Alloalcanivorax dieselolei B5: one gene and its partner. The main gene of each other region encodes a partner of the protein of the gene in region 2 in a complex. Links are inferred from orthologs where the notes say so. Each region holds a gene or a part of one and is shown on either strand. Other genes may lie near its edges.

Region 1 (9,129 bases), 630 kb from region 2 along the record:
TGAGGCGATAGAGGTCGGCCACGTTACTAACCAGCCCCTGGTCCACCAGCAGGTCCACCCGTTTTATGCTCAGGCCCTCGATGTCCATGGCGCGCCGCGAAGCGAAATGCTTGATCGCCTCGCGCTGCTGGGCGCCGCAGATCAGGCCACCGGTGCAACGATAAGCGACCTCGCCACGCTTGCGGATCACCTGGCTGTCGCAGACCGGGCAATGGCGCGGCGCCTGAGGGGCGCGTTGATCCGCGTAACGCGGGCTCAGCCAGCACTCACGAGGGATCCTGACGAAGGGCCCGACCTGGCGGATAGCGGCCGACTCTCCGCCCTTGAAAACCTGAGGGTCCGCAGGACTGCGCTCCTGGACCTTGCCCACCACCTTCGGGATGACATCGCCGGCGCGATAAATGATCACGCTGTCGCCAATGCGAATGCCAAGACGGCGGATCTCGTCCAGATTGTGCAGGGTGGCATTGCTGACGGTGACCCCGCCCACCTGCACCGGCTCCAGCTTCGCCACCGGCGTCAGCGCCCCGGTGCGGCCCACCTGCCAATCCACCTCGTTGAGAACGGTGATCTCTTCCTGGGCCGGGAACTTGTGCGCGATGGCCCAGCGCGGCGCGCGACTAACGAAGCCCAGGTCACGCTGCCAGTCGAGCCGGTCCACTTTGTAGACCACGCCGTCGATGTCGTAGTCCAACTGATCCCGACGCGCCAGGATGTCCTGGTAAAACGCCAGCAAGGCGTCCACGCCATCACAAAGCTTCACTTCCGGATTCACCCGCAGTCCCCATTGGCGCAACCGCTCGAGGATGGCGGAGTGGCGATCCGGCCAGTTCTCCCCTTCCAGTTGCGCCAGGGAGTAAGCGTAGAACTCCAGCGGCCGCTGGGCGGTAATGCGGGAATCCAGTTGCCGCAGGCTGCCGGCGGCGGCGTTGCGGGGGTTGGCGAAGGTTTTCTGCTCCGCCTCGGCTTGGCGCCGGTTCAGCTCGGCGAAGCCATGGTGGGTCATCACCACCTCGCCGCGCACTTCCATCAGGGCCGGCGGCTTGTCGCCACGCAGGCGCAGCGGGATGGACTTGATGGTGCGCACGTTGGCGGTAATGTCCTCGCCGGTTTCACCGTCGCCACGGGTGGCGCCGCGCACCAACTCGCCGTTCTCATAGACCAGCGACACCGCCAGGCCATCGAGCTTGGGCTCGGCGACATAGTCGATGCTGCCGCTCACATCCAGACGCTCGCGGACGCGCTGGTCGAAGTCACGCAGCTCCTCGTCATTGAAGGCATTGCCCAGGCTCAGCATGGGCACGGCATGACGCACTTCGTTGAAGCCGTCCAGCGGCACGTCCCCTACCCGCTGCGTTGGCGAATCCGGGCTGATCAGGTCGGGACGCTCGCTTTCCAGCACTTGCAACTGACGGAACAGGCGGTCGTATTCGGGGTCGGGAACGGCGGGATCGTCCAGCACGTAGTATCGGTAAGACCAGTCGTTGAGCTGGTCCCGCAGTTGTTTGATTTGCTCGGCGGGAGACGGGGTTTTCGGCGATGTCACGGTGGGGTGAGTCCTTGCTTTCTACAGGCGCTGGGGGGCGGTTTTAACCCGAATTCGCCAGCAAGGCTGGCTCCTACAGATTTTGCTACGGAGCCGCTGTGGGAGCTTGCCTTGCAAGCGAATCGGCCTCTGCGCAACAGATTCGCTTGCAAGGCAAGCTCCTACAGTGGTCTTGAGGCCTCCGAGCTCAGCTATGAGATACGCGCTGGCGCCGTTCGAACTCCTGCACGCGCTGGCGCAGGTGTTCCATGGTCTGCGGCGTCAAAACGCTGTGCTGCTCGTCACGCAGGTCGCCGTACAGCCCTTCGGCCATGCGCCGGCCGGTGGTGAGCATGCGATCCAGCGCCGCCAGCGGATCCTGCGGCCCCGGCAACTGCATGAAGAACGTAATGCCGGCGAATTCCTGCTCTTCCATGGTCTGGATATCGAAGGTGCCCGGTTCCACCGCGTTGGCCACGGAGAATTCCGGATACTCGTCGCCTTGCCGATGACAATGGAAGATGTTCATCTCGCCGAAGCGCAGGCCGCATTCCAGCAGATAACGGAGCATCGCCTCGCCGTCGAAACGGTCCGGGCGGCGCGCGATCAGATGGAACACGATCACTTCCTGCACCTGCCGTTCCGGCGGTGGCGCATCGCGACGGGGCTGGCGGGCTTCGGCGCGGGGCCGGGGGGCCTCACGAGCCGGTTGCGGTTCCAGCTCGTCCTCCGGCAAATCCCGGCTGGCGCGCATGGACGGCAGTGACTCTTCCGGCTCCGACTCCGGCTCGGCCTCATCATCGAACAGATTCTGCTGTTCCGCCCGCCGTCCGGCCATGTCGTCCGGCGATTCATCTTCTTCCATCATGATCGGCGGATCCTCACGGTCCTCCGGCAACGGTTCGCCGTCGGCGCCGCGACGGATCACCCGGGGGCGACCGATCACTTCCGGGTTGCTGTCAAGAAAGTCATCTTCTTCATCATCGCCACCGGTGGCACGACGGAAACGGCGATCGATGCGCATACGCAAGCGCCCGTGCCGTTCGCGGATCATTCTTCGCACACCGTCGGCCAGAATCAGCAGAATCAGAATAACCAGAATGCCGATCAGTGTTTCCAAATTCAGGCCCATTTGCCCCTTCCTTAGCGTGTGCCCCCAAGCGGACACCACATTAGGGTTATACGTCAGTTCAGATAATCATTCGCTACACGCCCGCCGCTGTCAAAGCGCTATCCGCATGGAAGCCGGGCGATTCACGCTGATAAGGTAAAACTTCTTAAGAGCGTGTCCTGGTTACATAAAACTATAAGCAGTTTAACGGCCCGGCGGCCCCGGGCCTGTTTGTCTCTTGTTACATCATCGCGGTTACATGGCCGCCATTTCAGCGGCCTCTTCCACGTCCACGGAGACCAGACGCGAGGTGCCGGGTTCGTGCATGGTCACGCCCATCAGAGCGTGGGCCATTTCCATGGCGATCTTGTTGTGGGTGATATAAATGAACTGCACCCGGGACGACATCTCCTGCACCAGATTACAGAAACGGCCCACATTGGCATCGTCCAGAGGCGCGTCCACCTCATCCAACAGACAGAACGGTGCCGGGTTGAGTTCAAAAATACTGAACACCAGCGACAAGGCGGTGAGGGCCTTTTCGCCCCCGGACAGCAGGTGAATGGTGCTGTTGCGCTTGCCCGGTGGCCGCGCCATGATCGCCACGCCGGTATCCAGCAGATCCTCGCCGGTCAGCTCCAGGTAAGCGTGCCCGCCGCCGAACACCTTCGGGAACAGCGCCTGCAGCCCTTTGTTGATGCGATCGAAGTACTCCTTGAAGCGGGTCCGGGTCTCGCGATCGATCTTGCGAATGGCATTGTCCAGGGTACGCAGCGCGTCTTCCAGATCCTCGTTCTGCCGATCCAGATACTGCTTGCGCTCGGACTGTTGCTGATATTCGTCGATGGCGGCCAGGTTGATCTGACCGAGCCGGGCGATGCGCTGGGCGATCTGCTCCAGGTCCTGGTTCCAGGCCTGCTCGTCGGCGTCCTCCGGCAGATTGGCGAGCACCGTTTCCAGATCGAAGTGCTGCTCGCTGAGTTGTTCGGCCACGGTCTGCCGGCGGGTGCTCAACTCCTGCCATAGCATGCGCTTCTGGCCGATGGCGTCACGCACTTCCTGGGCCTGACGCTCGAACTGGCCACGGCGGCCTTCCAGATCGCGCATCTGGTGTTCCACGTCTTCCAGCTTCCGGCGGGCGTCGGCCAGCTTCTGCTCCGCCTCCAGGCGCAGCTCCAGTTTTTCGTCCAGCTGCTGTTGCAGCTCCAGGCCGAGGTCGTCGCCGCCCTCACTGAGCTGGCTTTCCAGCAGTGCCTTGCGCTCGGCCAGGCTGGCCACCTGGCCTTCCAGACGGGCCAGGTTCTGACGCAGGGCATCCGCCTGGGTACGGGCCCCCTGGGCCTCCATGGCCAGTTGATGGGCCTGATCACGATGCTGCCGCGCCTGTTGCCGCGCTTCGTCCAGACGCAGGCGGTAATCGTCACGCCGCGACAGCAGCGCCTCGCGCTCGCCGGAGTCCTGCTCCATGGCGTCCAGGGCTTCCGCCAGCACCGTCCGCGCTTCCTTGATTTGTTCCTGTTCCTGCTCGAGCTGACCGCGGGTTTCCTCCAGCTCGCGGCCGAGCCGTTCCTGGCGCATGGTGATCTGCTCCAGGCGCACCTGGCGGGCACTGACCTGGGCGTTGACCTCCCCCAGCTCCCGGCTCAGCCGGCTGCCCTGGCGCTGGGTTTCCTCGCGTTCTTCCTCCAACGCCGCCACCTGCTCGCGGTTTTCTTCCAGCCGCGCCTTGAGGTCTTCCACCGTGGCGGTCAGGGTTTCGATCTGCTCTTCCAGCGCTTCCAACTGCCGGCGGCGTTCCAGGATGCCCGCTTCCTGATCCTGTTCCCGCACCACACGCAGCCAATCCGGCCCCAGCCAGATGCCGTCGCGGGTGACCACCGACTCACCGGGGCTCAACTGACCCCGCAGGGACAGCGCCCCAGGCAGATCTTCCACCGCGTAAACCCCGGCCAGCAGCCCTTCCGGAGCCTTGCCGGAGACCTTGTCCCGTAACGGCGTGCCTGTTTTTCCGCTATGGCCGCCGGCACCGTCCGAACCCGGCTGGACCATGGCGACACGGCCGTGGGTCAGGTCCGCCAGCCAGTCGCCGACCTGGTCCAACCCCTCCACGGCCACCGCCTGCAGGGCATCGCCGAGCACCGCTTCCACCGCTTTTTCCCAGCCCTCGGCCACGTTGATACGGTCCGCCAGGCGCGGATGGTCGTCCAGTTCGTGGCGGGTGAGCCATTCGCTCACCGCGCCGTCATCGCCCATGGCCGCCTTCTGCAGCGCCTCCAGGGAGGTATGGCGGCCGCGCAGGGTTTGCAGCCGCTCGCGGGCGTCATCCAGCTCACGGCCACGATCGCCGTTCTGGCGGCGCAGCTGGTTGATCTCATCCTGCAGCCGTTCGCTGCTCATCTCGCTCTCTTCACGCTGCATCTGCAGCTCGGCCACCTGCTCCTGAAACTCACGCATCTCGGTGGCCAGCGGGCCGGAGTCCAGGGACTCCTGCTCCTTGTCGAGCCGTCCCATGCGATCACGCAGGCGCTCGATGGATTTTTCCAGATGCTGGATGCGGGACTGTTCCACCTCCGCCTGGCGGCGTGACTCGCCGGCCCGGTTATTGAAGGTCTCCCACTCCTGCTGCCACTCCTGCATGGCCTCCTCGGCCAGGGTCAGCGTCTCGGTGGCACTATCCTGCAGCTCGCTGCTTTCTTCCAGCCGCGGCTCCAACTCCGCCAACTGCTCCTCCAGCATGGCCAGCTTTTCGCCGTCCAGCCGCTGGTGCTCATCGGCCTCTTTCCAGCTGGCCCGGACCTGCTCGAACTCTTCGTGCAACTGCTGATGACGCTCGCGCTGGTGCTGGATGCTCTGCTCCAGCCGCGCCACCTCGGCGCCGAGCGCGTAAAAGTGCTGCTGGACCTGATTGAAATGCTCCTGCGCTTCGTTATGCCCTTCGCGCAGCCGCTCGATCTCGGCGTCCACGTGGCGCTGCTCGGCCACCTTGGCCTCCATGCTCACGTCCAGCTCGCCGATCACGTGGTCCAACTGCTTGACCTGGTGATCCAGGCCCTGCCAGCGCAAGGCTTTGAGCTGAGCGCTCTTGTGGCGCTCCTCTTCCTTGTACTGCTTGTATTTCTCCGCCGCGGCGGCCTGGCGGCTGAGGCGCTCCAGTTGCCGTTCCAGTTCCTCGCGAATGTCGGTCAGGCGCTCCAGGTTCTCCCGGGTACGGCGCATGCGGTTCTCGGTCTCACGGCGACGGGCCTTGTACTTGGAGATGCCGGCGGCCTCCTCGATGTACACCCGCAACTCTTCCGGCTTCGCCTCGATCAACCGGGAGATCATGCCCTGCTCGATAATGGCGTAACTGCGGGGGCCGAGACCGGTGCCCATGAAGATATCGGAGATGTCCTTGCGGCGGCACTTGGCGCCGTTGAGGAAGTAATTGGACTGGCCGTCCCGGGTCACCAGGCGCCGCACCGAGATTTCACTGAACTTGCCGTACTCGCCCTGGATCTTGCCCTCGGCGTTATCGAACACCAGCTCGATAGAGGCCTGCGCCACCGGTTTGCGGGAGTTGGAGCCGTTGAAGATCACGTCCGCCATGGACTCGCCGCGCAAATGCTTGGCGGAGGATTCCCCCATCACCCAGCGCACGGCGTCGATGATATTGGACTTGCCACAGCCATTGGGCCCCACCACGGCGGTGAGGTTATCCGGGAACAGGGCCGTCGTGGGATCCACGAACGACTTGAACCCCGCCAGCTTGATGCTTTTCAGTCTCATAGAGTGCGCTACTCGCTTCCCGCGAACCGTCCCTGCCCGGCCACGCCATCGCCGGCCACGGACAAACCGTTTAAACCGGTTAGTCTAGCGACATGCCGCCCTGAATTCATCACACAAAGGGCGTAGGGGACGGGATGAGCTCCCAAGTCTCTCTTTGTGCACAAAAACACATATCCATAAAGGTATGGCTTACCCCTTCTCGCGTGCCTGACCTACAGACCTTTCCGATTTAGCCGACAGACCCGCCGGCCCCCACTCTTCGATACTGAAAGCTGGACCACGTCAGCGAGCATTTGCCATGAACGGCCCCCACTCCTCCGGTTCCCCTGGTGGGAAACCCTCTTCCGATTCCGAACCTTCCAGCCTTGACAGCCGTATCCAAAAGGATACAATTCGGACTTATACCGTACTGGACACTCAGGCGTTTCGCCTCTGGCTGTCCAGAGTGAGGGACCCCGTTGGCAAGGCCGCGTTGCTCCGCCGGCTGGACCGCTTGCGCAACGGGCAGATCGGCGATCACAACACCATAGCGAGGTGACCACCATGAACCGCCCTGACAACACACTGAAAGACCTCGGCATCCAACCTTTTGACCTCGCTCGCCATCTGGACAGCGAGGCCACCATTGCCGAATACCTGTCCCAGGTCCTGGCCAGTGGCGACCACAATGAATTGATTGATGCCATCGGCCACGTGGCCCGTGCCAAGGGCATGAGTGAAATCGCCCGCGCCTCGGGACTGGGCCGGGAGAGCCTGTACAAGGCCCTCAGCCCCGGCGCCAAGCCGCGGTTCGACACTGTGGTGCGGGTATTAAAAGCGCTGGGAGTGGAGTTGAAGATTTCCGTGTGAGGGAGTCTTACAAGGCCCCTGCCTATTGGTAACCGCAAGCCTCCAGCACCGGAGCAAACGCCTCTTCCGCGCCGGCCAGGGCGAAATTCAGTTCCATTGGTGAGCCGTCGGAGCTGTGCATCCGCAAGGCCACGTCATCCGCCTTTTCCAGAGCTTTCATGAACCGATACGCCTGATCCTGACGCAACCCCGTGGATCTCCCCTCGAACAGGTCCGGCCAGGCGGCTTTATGGGCCTCACCACCATCGAAGCTGTAGGCCACCTCGATATCGCCACTGTCGCTCACCGCGAAGGCACTCGGCCCTTTTCCCATACCTGATGCGTGGGTCACCACGAAGGCCAGTTTCCCGTCCGTGCACTCGGCCTCGAACCGAGTGTGATCATGCTCGCGCATGAGCAGGGATTTATTAGCGGCGCTCTTCAGGGAGTCGATGTTGCTGTATGCCGCCCCGCTATCGCCGTAGGCCCACCAGCCCATCATTTCCTTGAACCCGTTTTCGCTGGCCAGCATGCCGTAGGTACCGCCGTAATCGATCTCCGGGTAATCCGGATCCGCCCATTCAGGAGCGGCCTTGGCACCAAGCGGGGCAAGCGAGATCAGGCAGGCAAGCGGAAGCAGGAAGGTCCGTTTCGATAACATCAGCGCTCCATCGATACAATCGGCAAGGCGCGCATCCTAACATCGCGCCACCGGATTGGGGACCGCCGGCACCGTATCGCTGGCCGACGCCCCGGTCCCGAGCAGAATCCGCTACAGCTCGCTCAGCCCGTCCAACAGAGCCTTGTGAAACGTCTCCGGCGCCTGAATCTGCGGAGAATGGCCCAGCTCCGGGAACTCCACCAAAGTGGCATCGGGAATCCGCTCGGCGGCCTGCTCCCCCAGCACCTCATAGCGGCCCAGTTCCTTTTTAACTTCTTCGCTGGCCAGCCCTTTGCCGATCGCCGTGTTGTCCTGCTCGCCGATCAACAGCAGAGTCGGAACCCGCAACTGACTGAACTCATAAACCACCGGCTGCGTGAACACCATGTCGGAGGTCAGCGCCTGATTCCACGCCACCCGTTCCCGGTCCTTGCCGCGATACATCCCGGCCTGCATCTCCACCCAACGGTCATAACGTGGCTCCCAATGGCCGGCGTAATAAGTGGATTGCTGATACGCCCGGATGCCCTCCGCGCTCTTCTTCAATTCCGACTGGTAGGCCTGGTCGATGCCCTGATACGGCACGCCTTTGGCTTTCCAATCCTCCAACCCGATAGGATTGGCCAGCACCAACTGCTCCACCCCATCCGGGTACATCAGCGCATAACGGGTGGCCAGCATGCCGCCCATGGAATGCCCCATCACCGTAACCTTGTGGATATCGAGATTCGCGAGCAAGGAGTGAGTGTTGGCCGCCAACTGATGAAAGCTGAAATGATAATTCTCGGGCTTGGTGGATTTGCAAAAGCCGATCTGATCCGGCGCCACCACCCGGTACCCAGCCTCGGAGAGCGCTTCAATGGTGCCCTCCCACGTGCCCGCGCAGAAATTCTTGCCGTGCATCAGCACCACCGTGCGCCCGTTCGGCGTCTCCGGCGCGACATCCAGATAAGCCATCCGCACCGGCACACCTTGAGAAGTAAATTCGAACCGGTTCACCGGATAAGCGTAGTCAAAACCGGACAGCTCACCGTCATAAACGGCCTTTTCCGGCTGCCCTTCCGACGCCCAGGCGCCGGCAGTGGACAAAATCGAAGCGAACATAGCGAATCCCGTGGCTACGAATCGGGCCCCCATGGACATGACACTCTCCTCCCAGATGAAAAATGTATAGAAGGTAAACACGGCATTTCCTTCCTCACCTCGTTGGAGGCGTTCCTTTGCCGGGAGTTCCGTGCT
Region 2 (7,960 bases):
CTATGTCTTCTTCCGGCTTCACTCGAATGATCCTGCCATCCACTCTTAATGCATCTTCTGGCTCCACCCGGTCTCCCAGGGTCGCCACCTTGCCGTTCACGGAGACTCGCCCGTCGGCGATCCAGACCTCCAGTTCCCGGCGCGAACCCAGCCCGGCACGGGCCAGTACCTTCTGTAACTTCTCACTCATTGGGCGAACGCTCTTCATCGGCCGTCATGTCGGCCGCCTCCTGCACCGGCGACTCCGGGTCCTGCTCATCGGGAGAAGCGCCCTCCTCTTCCAATGCACCCGAATCCGGCCGGCGGCGGAATTCCGCTTCAAAATTGGCGATCACCGAGTCCACCTTTTCCATGCTCATCAAGGTGGATTCGTCGATCTCCGGCTCATCGTGCATATTCAATGCCAGCACGTTGGCGTTGTCCGGTTCGGCCTCGTCTCCGTCTTCTCCCTCCGCCACAGGCTCGTTCTCGGACGGCGCATCACTGAGCGCCAGTTCCTCGTTGAGCTTGTCGAGGTCACGGATCTCCGCCAAAGGCGGCAGCTCGTCCAGACTCTTCAAATCGAAGTAATCGAGGAACTGGCGGGTGGTGGCGAACATCGCCGGCCGGCCCGGCACATCCCGGTGTCCGACCACGCGCACCCAACCTCGTTCCATCAGGCTCTTAATAATATGGGAACTCACCGAAACGCCGCGGATCTCCTCGATCTCGCCACGGGTGATCGGCTGGCGGTAAGCCATCAACGCCAGCGTTTCCAACACCGCCCGGCTGTAACGGGGCGGCCTTTCCTGCCACAGGCGACTGACCCAGGGCCCCAGTTCAGTGCGCACCTGGAAACGAAAGCCGGATGCGACCTCCTTCAGCTCAATGCCGCGCTCGGCATAATCCTCGCTCAGCGATTCCAGCAACCGGCTCAGATCCGCCTTGCTGGGGCAATCCTGTTCATCGAACAGCGTCAGCATGGTATCCCGGTCCAGCGGGCCGTCGGCGGCCAGAATCGCCGCTTCCAGAATGCTTTTGATCCGCTCCGGCGACAGTTCGCTCATGCCTCGCTCCCTTGTTCGGCGTCCGGGATGTCATCTTCCAGTTCCAGCTGCGCGATTACATCAGACTCTTCCACCGTCACCGTTTTCGCCTTGATGTGAATCGGTGAGAACGGCGAGTTCTGGACCAGTTCCACCAATGACACCTTGACCAGCTCCAGCACCGCCAGGAAGGTCACCACCACGCCCAGCTTGCTCTCCTCGGCGTCGAACAATTCCACGAAGGGCACGAATTCCCGTCCCTTCAAGCGGTCCAGCACATTCGCCATGCGTTCGCGGGTGGAGAGCTTTTCCCGCGACACCTGATGGCTCTCAAACATGTCGGCACGGTGCAGCACTTCCTTGAGCGCCAGCAGCAGCTCGCGCATATCCACGTCCGGCTGCGACTTCTCACGCACATATTCCGGACGGCGGGCGGCGGCCAGATGGATATCGCGCTCCAGCCGGGGCAGCGCCTCGATATCTTCCGCCGCCTTCTTGAACCGCTCGTATTCCTGCAACCGGCGGATCAACTCGGCGCGGGGATCCTCGCCTTCGTCCTCTCCCTCGTTGGCCGGGCGCGGCAGCAACGAGCGGGATTTGATCTCGCCCAGCATGGCCGCCATGACCAGATACTCGGCGGCCAGCTCCAGGTTGAGCGCCTTCATCAGCTCGACGTACTCCATGTACTGGCTGGTGATTTGCGCTACCGGAATGTCAAGGATGTCCAGGTTCTGCCGTTTAATCAGATACAGCAGCAAATCCAGCGGCCCCTCGAAGGCTTCCAGGAACACTTCCAGTGCGTCGGGCGGAATGTACAGATCATCCGGCAACTTGGTGATCGCCTTGCCGTAGATCAGCCCGAAGGGCATCTCCGCCTGCTGCGGAGCAGGCGGTGGCATCAGCGGATTGTCCACCGGGTTCGGATCGTTCATCGCACCTTGCTCATCGGTACCTGCTTATCGACGGCTTATTCATCGATAGTGCAGTCCCATGACCGCCCGCACCTCTTCCAAAGTGGCGCGAGCCTGTTCCCTGGCCTCTTCGCAGCCGTCGGACAGAACCGACCGCACCAGGTCCGGATTACGCAAATGTTCTTCCGCCCGCTTGCGGATCGGCTCCACTTCCTCCTGCACCGCCTCGATCACCGGCTTTTTGCAGTCCAGACAGCCGATCCCCGCGCTGGTGCAGCCCTCGCGCACCCAGATACGGGTGGCATCGTCGCTGTAGACCTTGTGGAATTCCCACACCGGGCAATTCTCCGGATCACCGGGGTCACTGCGACGCACTCGGGCCGGGTCCGTGGGCATGCGCCGAATCTTGCTTTCCACTTCCCCCGGCTCCTCGCGCAGACTGATGAAATTGCCGTAGGACTTGGACATTTTCTGACCGTCCAGCCCCGGCATGCGCGAAGCCGGAGTCAACAGCGCCTGGGGTTCGGGCAGGATCACCTTGCCGCCGCCTTCCAGGTCGCCGTAGAGCCGCTCCTTGTCACCCAGAGTAATGTTCTGCTGGTCCTGGACCAAGGCCCGGGCGGTTTCCAGGGCCGATTCATCGCCCTGTTCCTGATACTGGCGGCGATGATTCAAGTAGATACGGGACTGTTTCTTGCCCATCTTCTTGATCGCCGCGGCCACCGCCTCCTCAAACCCCGGCTCACGGCCATAGAGGTGGTTGAAGCGGCGCGCCACTTCCCGGGTCAGTTCCACGTGGGCCACCTGGTCGGCCCCCACCGGCACCTGTCCGGCCCGGTAAATCAATATGTCCGCGGCCTGCAGCAGGGGGTAGCCGAGAAAACCATAGGTGCCCAGGTCCTTTTCCTTGAGCTTTTCCTGCTGGTCCTTGTAGGTCGGCACCCGTTCCAGCCAGGACAACGGCGTGATCATCGACAGCAGCAGATGCAGCTCCGCGTGCTCCGGCACCTGGCTCTGTACGAACAGCGTGGCGGAACCCGGGTTGACACCGGCGGCCAGCCAATCCACCACCAGATCCCAGGTGTGCTGCTCGATGCTACCCGGATTTTCATATTCGGTAGTCAGACCATGCCAGTCCGCGACGAAAAAGAAACACTCGTACTCATGCTGCAGACGTGCCCAGTTCTTCAGTACCCCATGATAGTGTCCCAGGTGCAGACGGCCGGTGGCACGCATGCCGGAAACCACTCGTTGGGCGGGAACCACGGAACTCAAAACCGACTCCTGTCGTGAAGGCGTGAAAGCCAGCGATTATAAGGCGAAGAAGGTGCCCAGGGACAGGGTGCACGGATTGTGTACCCCACCGGGTTCAGAAAATGGCGTCCAACGGCCCGGCCCCTTCGCGGATCACCTCCGGTCCGTTGCCATCGACCAGGGAGATCACCGTGGTTTCGGTGACGCCGCAGAAGCCGCCATCGATCACCAGATCCACCTGGTTATTGAGAAAGTCGCGCACGTCCTGCGGGTCGGTGAGCGGAAACTCATCGTCCGGCAAATGGGCGGTACTGGTCATGATCGGTTCACCGTATTCCGCCAGTAGTGCCTGGCAGATCGGGTGGTCCGGTACCCGGATGCCAATGGTGCGCTTTTTGGGATGCATCAGCCGCCGTGGCACCTCACTGGTGCCCTGAAGAATAAATGTATACGCGCCCGGCGTGTGCGCCTTGAGCAAACGGTAGTCCGGATTGTCCACCTTGGCGTACAGCGCCAGCACCGACAGGTCCGGGCACAACAGAGTGAACTGGTGTTTATTGTCCAGTCGGCGAAGGCGAATCAGCCGGTCCAGCGCCGCCTTCTCTCCGATGCCACAACCCAGTGCGTAGGTGGTGTCGGTGGGATAGGCAATCAGCCCGCCCTGGCGCAGCACCTTGGCGGCTTCGCTGATCAGACGCGGCTGCGGATCTTCCGGATGAATGTGGAGTACGGTGGTCATGGGCGCGGATTGTCCGCCGCTTGGCGCGCTGACGCAAGGTCTCGGGCCGCCCATACCGGGACCGCATCCTTCGGGTACGGCGGCAACCCGCCCAGCCGCAGCCATTTCTGTTCCGGGGAATGAAAATCACTGCCACCGGACACCGCCAGCCCGAAATGACGCCAACATTCTTCAAGCAACGCGCCCTGCGCCGGCGTCAGCCCCGGCATCAACGCCTCCAATGCCAGCCCCCCGGCATCACGGAAAGCGCCGACCAGCTGCCGCAAGCGTTTGCGGGTCATATTATAAGCCAGGGGATGGGCCAGCACGGGCACCGCGCCGGCGGCCAGCAAATCCGCCACGCCCTGCTCCAGCGTGCACCAGGGCGTGGAAACGTAAGCGGACTGGCCTTTCTTGAGAAAGCGGTTGAAGGCGTGCTGGTTGTCCCGGGCCTTGCCTTCGCTGATCAGCATGCGCGCGAACCAGGGCCGGCCGGGCGCGTCGCTGTCCGCCAAGGCGCAGGCCTTGTGGTAGCTGCCGGTCAGTCCGGCGGCACGATCGAGGCGGTCGCCGATGCGCCGGGCGCGCTCCCGGCGTGCATCCATCTGGCTGGCCACCCGGGCTCGGAGCACCGGATTGTCCTCATCGAGCCACAATCCGAGCACATGGATTTCGCGGTTGTCCCATTGCACCGACAGCTCGATGCCCGGCACCAGTTCCAACCCCAGGTCCCGCGCCCGGGCACGCGCCTCCGGAAGACCGGCCAAAGTATCGTGATCGGTCAGCGCCAGGGCATCCACGCCATAGTCCGCCGCCCGCGACACCAGCTCCGCCGGGGTGAGCTGGCCGTCGGAAGCACGGCTGTGGGAGTGAAAATCCGGACACTGGTACATTAGCCCTCCAGACGGGCGATCTTGGTGGTGGCACACTATCATAACCGTGACGCAATCCCCATCATGGGCGGAGCGGGTGATTTGTGCCGCGCTTCCCGATAACATGCGTCCTCCGGGAGGACAACGTCGCTATGAAAGTAATGTCGCCATGAAAACCCTATTTGATTACTTGCCCGTGGTGGTGTTCTTCGGCCTCTACTTCGTTAGCGGTCGGGATATCATGCTGGCCACCTGGGGGCTGCTCGGCGCCACCAGTTTCCAGGTCATCGCCGGGCGCCTGATCTGGAAGCGCTGGCACCGTCTGCATCTGGTGGTGCTGGCCATCACCCTGGTGTTCGGCGGCCTGACCCTGGCCTTGAACAACGACGTCTTCATTAAATGGCGTCCCTCCATCATCAGTTTCGTGCTGGCGGCGATTCTCGCCGTGGGCCATTTCCTGAAACACCGCAATCTGCTGCAACGTCTCTGCGAAAGCCTGATGCGCGGCGCCTTTGGCAAGGTAGTCACCCTGCAAGCGAAGGACTGGCGGCGGCTGAACCTGGCGTTCGTGCTTTATTTCATCTTCATCGGCCTGCTGAATCTGTACATTGCCTTCAATTTCAGCACTGACTTCTGGGTGAATTTCAAACTGTTCGGTTTCACCGCCATCCAGATGGTGTTCTATCTGGCCGCGTTCGCCTATTTCTACAAGCGCATGCCGGAGGCGGACCGCAAGAGTCTGTTTCACGGCGACGCCAATGACAAAAAGCCCGACGACAAGGACAACGATGCTTTACGTGATCATCAGTGAGGACGTGCCCGACTCCCTGCCCCTGCGAACACCCGCACGACCCGCGCACCTGGCGCGTCTGGAAACGCTCAGAGACCAAGGCCGGCTGGTGCTGGCCGGGCCGTTGCCGGCGGTGGACAGCGACAACCCCGGCGAAGCCGGTTTCACCGGTTCCCTGGTAGTGGCGGAATTCCCCTCTCTGGCGGAAGCCCAGGCCTGGGCCGATGCCGACCCTTACGTGGATGCCGGCGTCTACCGCCAGGTTCAGGTGAAACCTTTCAAGAAGGTTCTGCCCTGAGAACGACTGATCGTTTTTACAAATACTGTACGCGGCACTACGGCAAAGCGCGCTTGTTTCGGCAAGAATAGCCGCCGCGCTTTCCACACGTCACGCCGTACTACAAGAAGGAGCCCCGTGAATGCAAAATCGATGGTTAAGCGGCTTGCTGCTGCTGGCGCTGTGTCTGCCAGCCCCCGTATATGCCGCCGCGGCCTGGATCAACGATGAAATCTATGTCCCCATGCGAGCCGGCGCCGGCACCGGCTATCGCATTGTGCACAGAGGGATCAAAAGTGGCACCCGGGTGGAATTGCTCGGCGAAGAAGGAGACTGGCTCCACATCCGCTACGGCGACCGGGAAGGCTATGTGGAAAAGCAATACATCAGCCGCACGCCCACCGCGGCGCTGCGCCTGCAAAAGCTGACTCAGGACACCGAGAAAGCCACCAGTACCGCCAGTGATCTGCGTCAGAGAATGGCGGAAGTGGAAGGTCAACGCGATGCCCTGCGCGGTGAAGTGGAAGAACTGCGCTCCTCCCTGACCGCCCGCGGCAATGAGCTGGATCAGTTACGCAACGTGGCCGCCGACCCGATCCGTCTGGATCAGGCCAATCGCCGCCTCAACGAGGAGTTGAGCATGCTGCGTTCGGAGCTGGATCAGGTGAAAGCGGAGAATGCCCTGCTGCGCAATGACAACACGTCCCGCAAATGGATCACTGGCGTGGGCATCTTGTTGCTTGGCGCCATCGGTGGCTTGCTGCTGAAATCCAAATCCGGCCGCCGCCGGAACAATTGGGCCAACTGACCCTTTCCGGCACACCAGGCGCACGCGCGCCGACTACGAAGCGGCTGCAGGAGCTTGCCTTGCAAGCGAATCTTTTGGGCCGGAGCCCATTCGCCAGCAGGGCTGGCTCCTACAGCTGCTTCGTAACGACCTCTGAATTCAGTTTGCCAAGCCCATGGCGTCAGCCCTCCAGCCTGCCAAACAGGGTCTCCAGGCGCAGCACCACGCCATTGACGCCGTGATAATCCTGCTCCCGCGGCCACAGCACGAAAGGCTCCACCTCGATGAACAACCAGGGCCGCCACACATTGCGCCGGTAGCGCGCGTAGACCCGGTAATTATCCACCACTCCCGGTTTGCTGTACCCGCCCACGGCCAGCCCCAGGTCCAGAGCCGAGCGATGATCAAGGCGTTTGAACAGATTGACGCCCTGAAACAACCCCATCCCCAGCCCTTCCTCATTGAGCTCCTCGGTGTAACTCACTTCACTGGAGAAACGCAGGCTGGTGGTCGGCGTCAGCGGACGATCCACTTCAAACAAGGAACGGCTGCCCCAGCCTTTCGGATCGCGCCAATAGAGGCGCTGGGTGTAGCGCAGCCAGGCGCTCTCATTGAACAACGGGTACAGACGCCGGTAACGCAGACGGGTGTAGGTGGTCAGGTCGGAACGCACGCCCGCGTCCAGATCCAGATCCATGGCGTCGGAGCGGTCGATAACCCAGCGCAGTGCGCCACGAAAGCCATCGTCGCGTTCGCCCGTGGGGCGTCGGGCCAGCGGGGCATCCCTGTCCTGCTCCTCGTCCCGGTTGCGAAACAATAGCGATAAACGGCGTTCGGCGCTGGGCAGCCAGACTCGTGCGTCCACGTCCACATCGCCGGCATCATCGTTATCGTCGCGCCACACCTGCTCCGCGGTAACCCGCACCCGGCTGGAGGCCGGTTCGTTGCTGCCGCGCACCGGGTCCTCGAAAAAGCCGTCCACCCAGCGGCTTGGCCAGCACAGCGTGCGTGACAGCCAGCCGTGGGTACGGTCCACCAGAGTATCGTTGGCCCCTGAGTAACAGCTATCCGGCGACTCCGCGCGAACCGCTCCACTCAGCACCAGCACGCCCAGCCATAAAACACGCCTCATGGGGCTCAGCATAGCGCCGCTTGGCGGCGGCGGGAATCAGCCCAGTGCGCCGGCGCCACGCAAGCGGGCGATCTCCTCATCGGTGAAGCCTTGCTCGCGCAACACTTCCTCGTTGTGCTGCCCCAGACCAACGCCGGCGAAACGATACCCCACTGGGGTGGCGGAGAAACGAAATGGCGAGGCCACCTGAGGCT

Evidence for each region.
Region 1: the proteins of B5T_RS11440 (region 2) and smc are in contact, whole or in part, in a crystal structure (PDB 3ZGX), measured with the Bacillus subtilis proteins. The link is inferred for Alloalcanivorax dieselolei B5 from one-to-one orthologs.

What each region holds. Positions count from the first base shown.
Region 1 is NC_018691.1:1,909,584-1,918,712, reverse strand. Bases 2,692-6,708 are described here. They hold smc (chromosome segregation protein SMC), read right to left. Parts: upstream 6,402-6,708; coding sequence 2,892-6,401; downstream 2,692-2,891. Outside these bases: NAD-dependent DNA ligase LigA, read right to left, coding at 1-1,546; cell division protein ZipA, read right to left, coding at 1,734-2,657; B5T_RS08690 (addiction module antidote protein), read left to right, coding at 6,945-7,250; B5T_RS08685 (hypothetical protein), read right to left, coding at 7,273-7,890; B5T_RS08680 (alpha/beta fold hydrolase), read right to left, coding at 8,002-8,994. UniProt on the Bacillus subtilis protein: Required for chromosome condensation and partitioning.
Region 2 is NC_018691.1:2,544,040-2,551,999, forward strand. What follows is about bases 1-2,848. They hold B5T_RS11440 (segregation and condensation protein A), read right to left. Parts: upstream 1,958-2,848; coding sequence 1,043-1,957; downstream 1-1,042. Other genes in these bases: rluB (23S rRNA pseudouridine(2605) synthase RluB), read right to left, coding at 1-190; scpB (SMC-Scp complex subunit ScpB), read right to left, coding at 183-1,046; B5T_RS11445 (tryptophan--tRNA ligase), read right to left, coding at 1,997-2,848. In the rest of the region: more of B5T_RS11445, read right to left, coding at 2,849-3,211; B5T_RS11450 (L-threonylcarbamoyladenylate synthase), read right to left, coding at 3,306-3,929; B5T_RS11455 (PHP domain-containing protein), read right to left, coding at 3,926-4,801; B5T_RS11460 (inner membrane-spanning protein YciB), read left to right, coding at 4,950-5,591; B5T_RS11465 (YciI family protein), read left to right, coding at 5,569-5,868; B5T_RS11470 (TIGR04211 family SH3 domain-containing protein), read left to right, coding at 5,990-6,655; B5T_RS11475 (hypothetical protein), read right to left, coding at 6,816-7,766; B5T_RS11480 (CaiB/BaiF CoA transferase family protein), read right to left, coding at 7,803-7,960. UniProt on the Bacillus subtilis protein: Participates in chromosomal partition during cell division. May act via the formation of a condensin-like complex containing Smc and ScpB that pull DNA away from mid-cell into both cell halves.